2 regions of the Butyrivibrio fibrisolvens genome follow, and region 2 is predicted to be linked to the other one. Evidence: a T-box and tRNA genes for the amino acid it is inferred to sense, from the RefSeq annotation. Region 2 holds a T-box; the other holds one or more tRNA genes.

Region 1 (4,431 bases), 1.3 Mb from region 2:
AGGATTTACAACTTCTACAGCTGCAAGAGGAGCTACCTTAGGCATATCTACGCCGCAAGCTCTTGCAACATTAACTGTATATTCTATGATCTGTTTTTTATCTTCAAGTGTTGGATAAGGAAGGAATGCAACGTCTGTAAGGAACAGAAGTCTGTCGATACCCGGAATTTCGAAAACGCAAACGTGAGAAAGTGTCTGTCCTGTACGAAGACCAACTTCTTTGTTAAGAACACTCTTAAGGAAAGTCTTGGAATCAAGAGAACCCTTCATGTAAATATCAGCCTTGCCATCATGTACAAGCTTAACAGCACATATAGCAGCTTCCTGCATATCCTTAACATCAATTACTTCATACTCATCAAGGTTCATGTTAAGAGACTTAGCGATCTCAGCGATCTTCTCAGCATCGCCTACAAGAACTGCGTCAACAATCCCCTTCTGGTGTGCAAGCTCTACAGCCTCCAGTACATGCTCATCCTGTGCATATGCAACAGCAAGCTTCTTCTTGCCTGTTGTCTTGAGCTTAGACAGGATATCATCAAAACTCTTACTCATTTTAAAACTTCTCCTTTCACATATCCGTGCTTTTATGAGTGCTCATGAAATATGACACTCTTTTATTCATGCATTTTGTTAAAATAATAACACACCACATTTTAATTTTCAATACTGCCATCTATATGGCTTATATTTAGTAATTAAAATCCCTCTGCCCTACGCTTCTTGCGCATTGCGATTCTCTTTAGAGCACCTTCCCATTCTGCTTTCTGGCACTCAGTCTCTATCTTAAGACCATAAGGAATGGTAAGAGGCTTTTCGTCATCATCAAGACACACTTCTGTAAGATAAGCTCTGTTTATGACATGACGAAGACCTGTCTTTCGATCCTCAACATAGGTATCAACTCTGACTTCCATAGAAGTTCTGCCAACATAGGTAAGATATGCTTCAATGACTACTATATCCATAAGAAATGCCGGTTTCTTGAACTGAAGATTATCAACTGCAGCTGTTGTAACAGTATGAGCACAGTGTCTTGTAGCAACAATACCTGCCGCTTCATCTATCATAAGCATCAGGTTGCCACCAAATAAACGTCCATAGCCATTGATATCTTCGTGCATCATTACTTTATATCTTTCGACTTTAGAATCTTCCACTGTTTTATATCCAAGTTCGCGTTCAATCTTATCTTCTACCATAAATACCTCCAAAATAAGAACTTTATCTTTTATGAATTCTATATTAATCCTATCGATACATGTTATGTCAGATCTCTATATAAGAGTTATATCACATACCTCTAAGACACATTATATTTACTTTTGATAATAATATATCTATCTTTGTTGTATATCGTATTTATTTATACAAGCTATATTATCTATCTTTGTTGAATATCGTATTTATGTAAGTCATATTATCTATCTTCAAGAGCTATCATATCTATATATTCGACATAATGAAATATAATAATATATTTGATTTGTGAAAAAGCAGTGATTATAACCTCTTGTATATAGACAAAATAAAACGACAAGCTATTAACTTGTCGTTTAAAATATGCCGGCAACCGGAATCGAACCGGTACGGGTATTACTACCCATGGGATTTTAAGTCCCAGGCGTCTGCCAGTTCCGCCATGCCGGCGTATTAACATTATTTATAAAGAAAATGGGACCTATAGGGCTCGAACCTATGACCCTCTGCTTGTAAGGCAGATGCTCTCCCAGCTGAGCTAAGATCCCATGTCTTAAACATATTTGAAAAAAAGTGGAGCTTCGGGGACTCGAACCCAGGACCGACCGGTTATGAGCCGGTTGCTCTAACCAACTGAGCTAAAGCTCCAAAAAACTACGCTTTCGCGTCATAAGAAAACTTCTTAATGACCCCTAGCAGGTTCGAACTGCTGTTACCGCCGTGAAAGGGCGATGTCTTAACCGCTTGACCAAGGGGCCGCGTTGTCTCGCCTCACAGCGAAATACATAAAATATACAGAAGCTAACTCTGTAGCTCCCCAAGTAGGACTCGAACCTACGACACTTCGGTTAACAGCCGAATGCTCTACCAACTGAGCTATTGAGGAATGTTTTAATTGTTCCTTCAAAACCGAACACTGAATCTCCAAACTTATCTTAACTTCTTTGGTTAAGTCCTCGACCTATTAGTACACATCAGCTGAGAATGTTACCACTCTTACACCTTGTGCCTATCAACCTCGTACTCTCCAAGGGGTCTTACCACTTGCGTGGGGATATCTCATCTTGAGGGGGGCTTCACGCTTAGATGCCTTCAGCGTTTATCCCTGCCAGACTTGGCTACCCTGCCTTATGCGATTGCCTTCGCAGCAGATACACCAGCGGTCCGTCCATCCCGGTCCTCTCGTACTAAGGACAGCTCCTCTCAGATATCCTACGCCCGCGCCGGATAGGGACCGAACTGTCTCACGACGTTCTGAACCCAGCTCGCGTACCACTTTAATGGGCGAACAGCCCAACCCTTGGGACCTGCTACAGCCCCAGGATGTGATGAGCCGACATCGAGGTGCCAAACCACTCCGTCGATGTGAACTCTTGGGAGTGATAAGCCTGTTATCCCCAGGGTAGCTTTTATCCGTTGAGCGATGGCAATCCCACGTTCTGCCACCGGATCACTAAGTCCTACTTTCGTACCTGTTCCACCCGTCGGTGTCACAGTCAGGCTCCCTTATGCCTTTGCACTCTTCGGATGGTTTCCGTCCATCCTGAAGGAACCTTTGAGCGCCTCCGATACTCTTTCGGAGGCGACCGCCCCAGTCAAACTCCCCGCCAGACATTGTCCCCGGACCGGTTTCACGGTCCATGGTTAGAAATCCAGTACGGTAAGGGTGGTATCCCAACAGCGGCTCCTTTGCAGCTGACGCCACAATCTCTTAGCCTCCCACCTATCCTGTACATACAATACCGGATCCCAGTATCAAGCTGGAGTAAAGCTCCATGGGGTCTTTCCGTCCTGGCGCGGGTAGCCAGCATCTTCACTGGCACTTCAATTTCACCGGATGCATTGCCGAGACAGTACTCAAATCATTACGCCTTTCGTGCGGGTCGGAACTTACCCGACAAGGAATTTCGCTACCTTAGGACCGTTATAGTTACGGCCGCCGTTTACTGGGGCTTAAATTCAAAGCTTCGATTGCTCTAACCTCTCCTCTTAACCTTCCAGCACCGGGCAGGCGTCAGCCCATATACTTCACCTTTCGGTTTCGCATAGACCTGTGTTTTTGCTAAACAGTTGCTTGAGCCTCTTCTCTGCGGCCCTCATATACTCATACATGAGGGCTACCCTTATCCCGAAGTTACGGGTACATTTTGCCGAGTTCCTTAGCAATGCTTCTTCCGTCGGCCTTAGGATTCTCTCCTCATCCACCTGTGTCGGTTTACGGTACGGGCAGATATCACACTATAGCGGCTTTTCTCGACAGGTCCTCCGGACACTTCACTACTTTATTTCGCTCCGCATCACACAGCTCGATCCTGAAAGGGGTTTCTCCCTTTCCTCTTGCCATGCTTGCCCCGGGCTGCTCTCCCGGGCTGTCCTTATTACCTGTGTCCCCACAGTTCTGATGATATCTGGTGCAGGAATATCAACCTGCTGTCCATCGGCTACGCCTTTCGGCCTCGTCTTAGGTCCCGACTTCCCCAGGGCAGATCAGCTTTACCCTGGAATCCTTGGATATTCGGCCTGAGGGATTCTCACCCTCATCTCGCTACTCATTCCGGCATTCTCTCTTCATAACGCTCCGCTGCTCCTTATCGGTACAGTTTCTACGCTCTTATGAATGCTCCCCTACCGATCACTTATACCCGTAGATACAAGCAATCCCTAGGCTTCGGTGTCGTGTTTTAGCCCCGGTAATTTTCGGCGCAGGACCTCTCGGCTAGTGAGCTATTACGCACTCTTTGAATGCGTGGCTGCTTCTGAGCCAACATCCTAGCTGTCTATGAAATCCCACATCCTTTTCCACTTAACACGTACTTTGGGACCTTAGCCGTAGATCTGGGCTGTTTCCCTTTTGACTGCCCAACTTATCTCGTGCAGTCTGACTCCTGTGCTAAACCTGACTGGCATTCGCAGTTTGATAATCTTTGGTAAGCGGTGAAGCCCCCGCGGATATTCAGTGCTCTACCTCCAACAGGCACGCTACAAGGCTAGCCCTAAAGCTATTTCGGGGAGAACCAGCTATCTCCGAGTTCGATTGGAATTTCTCCCCTATCCACAGCTCATCGCCACCCTTTTCAACGGATGTGCGTTCGGACCTCCACAGCCTTTTACGGCCGCTTCATCCTGTCCATGGATAGATCACCCGGTTTCGGGTCTATGTATACTGACTATTCGCACTATTCACACTTGGTTTCCTTCGGCTTACGTGTCTTAAACACTTAACCTTGCCGG
Region 2 (4,431 bases):
ACACTTGGTACAGCTACTGTTGATTTTGATGAAAAAAAGTTCAAAAAAGACTATGGCGACAAGATCAAGTATCACGGCGATGACAAGGATATGAAGGACGAGAGCTCTAAGAAGCTCATCGCTGAGTACCTTGACGAAGCTGTATCTCTTGATAAGACAGAGAAGCTTACTAACGGTGATAAGGTTACTGTTAAGTTCAAATATGATGCTGATGCTCTTTTAGAAGATCTCAACATCAAGACAACAACAGACGGTATGTCATTTAGCGTAAAGGGTCTTGAGGAAGTTCCTACATTCGATCCTTTCGAAGGTCTTGAGATCACATATTCTGGTACAGCACCTAATGCATATGCATCACTTGATGATACTAATGTTAATAATGAGTATTTTGATGAGTCTGCTTATTGGTTTGATTATGATTATGAACAGCTTCAGGATCTTTCAAACGGAGATGTGATCACTATCACAATCAAATATGATGATACTCAGTCTGACGAAGAGTACATTGCATACTTTGTAGAGACCTATGGTGCTATGCCTACTCAGATTACTAAGGATTTCACAGTAGAAGGTCTTCAGGTATCTATTACTACTAAGGACCAGATTACAGATGACGTTCTTAGCCAGATGCAGAGCTTCCTTGAGGACGAGGGTAGCATCTATACTAAAGATGATATCGGAACAAGCGTTCTTGATGATGGTTCTGTAACAATCTCTAATGTTGAGTACTATGGAATGTACATTGGAGAGCCTAAGAAAGATAGCTACTATGATAGTGTTCAGGCTTATATGACATATAAGTTAACACTTAAGTACAAGAAGGAAGAGTATTCTTACTATTTCGTAGTAGAAATGAGTGATCTTGTACTTGATGGAGAAGGCAATCTTGTTACAGAAAAGGTAAGCACAGATTATTACAACTATGATTATCTTACACATGATTTCAAGGATGGCATGACCATCTATGGAATGCATGGATTTGAAACAACAGCTGATATTGAGGATGATGTATCTTACTATTCTTCATACTTTAACTTCAGCTGGGTTCTTGCAGGTGAGACTGGATCAAGCGATTCTTCTACAAGCGATTCTTCTTCAAGCGACTCTTCTACAACAGAGACTTCTACAGATGAAGAGAGCACTGATACAGAAGAGACAACAGATACAGAGGAAACTTCAGAAGAAGAGTCTGATTCAGCTTCTGAAGAGGCAAGCGAAGAGTAATCTTTACTACAGTATCACTTAAGCCCTTGACAATTTATGTCATATGGTTTTATAGTAATTGCAAATGAATATTAAAAGCTATGACGAAGACAGTAGCGATTCGCTCAAAGATTCAGAGAGCTGCCGGTTGGTGCAAGGCAGATCGAGTAGGCAATTTGTGAAAATCACTTCCAAGCTGCGAGGCTGAAGGTTATATCAGTAGGCCGAGCCGGTATCTTACCGTTATTAAGAGCCATATTCAACTGTGTTTTTTAACGCGGCGCGTATGTGTAAACAGGTGGTACAACGAGATTTTAATGCTCTCGTCCTTTTTACAGGGACGAGAGCTTATTTTTTTATCAAGAAAGAAGGAGCAAGCAGATGTATAAGAAGGTTGATAACAGCATGAACTTCGTAGAACGTGAAGCACAGGTTGTTGATTTCTGGAAAGACAATGACATCTTTAATAAGAGTGTTTCAGGTAAAGACGGAAACGAGATCTACATGTTCTATGATGGCCCCCCAACAGCTAATGGTAAGCCTCATATCGGACACGTTCTGACACGTGCCATCAAGGATATGATCCCTCGTTACAGAACTATGAAAGGATATCAGGTTCCTCGTAAAGCGGGCTGGGATACTCATGGTCTTCCGGTTGAGCTTGAAGTTGAGAAGGAGATAGGTATCGAAGGCAAGGACCAGATCGAAGAGTATGGTATCGAGCCTTTCATCAAGAAGTGTAAAGAGTCTGTATGGACATACAAGGGAATGTGGGAGCAGTTCTCCGGCAAAGTCGGATTCTGGGCTGACATGGATAACCCGTATGTAACATATTATGATGATTATATCGAGTCTGAGTGGTGGGCTCTTAAAGAGATCTGGAACAAGGGTCTTCTTTATAAGGGATTCAAGGTTGTTCCTTACTGTCCTTCATGCGGAACACCTCTTTCATCTCACGAGGTTGCTCAGGGATATAAGGTTATCAAGGATCGCACAGCTGTTGTTCGCTTCAAGGTTGCAAATGAAGATGCATATTTCCTTGCATGGACAACAACACCATGGACACTTCCATCTAATATCGGTCTGTGTGTGAACCCTGATGAAGAGTACGCTAAGGTTAAGTGCGTAGATGGCAATACATATTACATGGCATCAGCTCTTCTTGATAAGGTTATAGGACCTCTTGCTAAGGATGAGAAGGTTAATCCTGATGGAAAGCCAGCTTATGAAGTCCTTGAAACCTATAAGGGCAAAGACCTTGAGTACAAGGAATATGAGCCTCTCTATGAGTGTGCTAAGGCAGAAGCAGACAAGCAGCACAAGAAGGCATTCTTCGTGTATTGCGATAACTATGTAACTATGGAAGATGGTACTGGTATCGTACATATCGCTCCTGCATTTGGTGATGATGATGCCAGAGTTGGTCGTAAGTATGATGCTCCATTTGTACAGATGGTAGATGCAAGCGGTCGTCTTAAGCCTGAGACAGGCAAGTTTGCAGGTATGCGCTGCAAGCCTACAGCCAAGGAAGTAGAGCAGGGTGCTGTATCAGCAGATCCGGAAGTACTTAAAGATCTTGCAGAAAGAGGAATCCTCTTCTCATCACCTAAGGCTGAGCATGACTATCCTCACTGCTGGAGATGTGATACTCCTCTTATCTACTATGCTCGTGAGTCATGGTTTATCAAAGTTACAGATATCAAGGATGACCTTGTAAGAAATAATAAAGAGATCAACTGGATCCCTGAGTCAATCGGTGAAGGTAGATTCGGTAAGTGGCTTGAGAACATTCAGGACTGGGCTGTATCTCGTGACAGATATTGGGGAACTCCTCTTAACATCTGGGAATGCCCTGACTGTGGCAAGAAGATCGCCGTAGGTTCTAAGAAAGAGCTTGCTGAGCTTTCAGGAGACGAGTCAGCTCTTACATCTGAGCTTCATCGTCCTTATGTTGATAAGTATCTTATCAAGTGTTCAGAATGCGGCGGCTCTATGAAGCGTGTTCCTGAAGTTATCGACTGCTGGTTTGATTCAGGTGCTGCTCCATATGCTGAGCTTCACTATCCTTTTGAGAACAAGGAGCTTTTTGAAAAACAGTTCCCTGCACAGTTCATCTCAGAAGCAGTAGACCAGACTCGTGGATGGTTCTATTCACTTCATGCAGAGGCTACTCTTCTTTTCAATAAGCCTGCATTTAAGAATGTTATCGTTCTGGGTCTTGTACAGGATGAGAACGGACAGAAGATGAGTAAGTCCAAGGGCAATGCTGTAGATCCTATGGAAGCACTTAATCAGTATGGCGCAGATGCTATCAGATGGTACTTCTATACAAACTCAGCACCATGGCTTCCTTCAAGATTCTATGGCAAGGCAGTTCAGGAAGGACAGCGTAAGTTCCTTGGAACACTTTGGAACACATATGCATTCTTCGTACTGTATGCTAATATTGATGGATTTGATGCTTCTAACTACAAGCTTGAGAAAGATAAGCTTACAGTAATGGATAAGTGGATTCTGTCACGTCTGTATTCAACAATTGCAGAAGCTGACAAGAATCTTGAGAATTATAAGATCCCTGAAGCAGCTAAGGCTCTGGACAAGTTCGTTGACGATCTGTCCAACTGGTATGTTCGTCGTAGCCGTGAGCGTTTCTGGGCTAAGGGCATGGAACAGGACAAGATCTCTGCATATATGACACTTTATACATGTCTTGTTGAGATCTGTAAGGCAGCAGCTCCTATGGTTCCTTTCATGACAGAAGAGATCTATCAGAATCTTGTCAGAGAGAACTTTAAGGATGCACCTGAGTCAATCCACCTGTGCGACTATCCTGTAGTTAATGCAGAGTATGTTGATAAGCAGCTTGAAGAGGATATGGAAGAGGTTCTTGATATAGTAGTACTCGGCCGTGCTTGCAGAAACGCCTGCAACATGAAGAACCGTCAGCCTCTCGGACAGATGTATGTCAAGAATGATAAGGCAGAAGGTAAGACTCTTAGTGATTTCTATCAGGATATCGTAAGAGACGAGCTCAATGTTAAGTCTGTTACATTCACAGATGATGTACGTGACTTCACAAGCTACACATTCAAGCCACAGCTCAAGACAGTAGGTCCTAAGTATGGTAAGATGCTTGGTGGTATCAAGCAGTATCTTGCAGAACTTGATGGCAATGCTGCTATGGATACACTTAATGCAGAAGGATCTATCAAGTTTGAAGTTTCAGGT

Evidence for each region. The T-box of region 2 lies ahead of ileS (isoleucine--tRNA ligase). A T-box ahead of a tRNA ligase gene usually reads a tRNA of that ligase, here a tRNA-Ile.
Region 1: it has a tRNA-Ile gene. The T-box ahead of ileS (isoleucine--tRNA ligase) is inferred to sense a tRNA for this amino acid. The anticodon was not compared.

The regions. Positions count from the first base shown of each region.
Region 1 covers NZ_CP065800.1:1,437,080-1,441,510, reverse strand. The annotation lists gene ptb (phosphate butyryltransferase) at 1-555, opposite strand, end outside; gene I7804_RS05850 (acyl-CoA thioesterase) at 699-1,202, opposite strand; tRNA gene I7804_RS05845 (tRNA-Leu) at 1,565-1,650, opposite strand; tRNA gene I7804_RS05840 (tRNA-Val) at 1,676-1,748, opposite strand; tRNA gene I7804_RS05835 (tRNA-Ile) at 1,775-1,848, opposite strand; tRNA gene I7804_RS05830 (tRNA-Glu) at 1,887-1,958, opposite strand; tRNA gene I7804_RS05825 (tRNA-Asn) at 2,014-2,086, opposite strand; rRNA gene I7804_RS05820 (23S ribosomal RNA) at 2,145-4,431, opposite strand, start outside.
Region 2 covers NZ_CP065800.1:181,551-185,981, reverse strand. The annotation lists gene I7804_RS00695 (zinc ribbon domain-containing protein) at 1-1,224, shown strand, start outside; T-box leader at 1,296-1,537, shown strand; gene ileS (isoleucine--tRNA ligase) at 1,585-4,431, shown strand, end outside.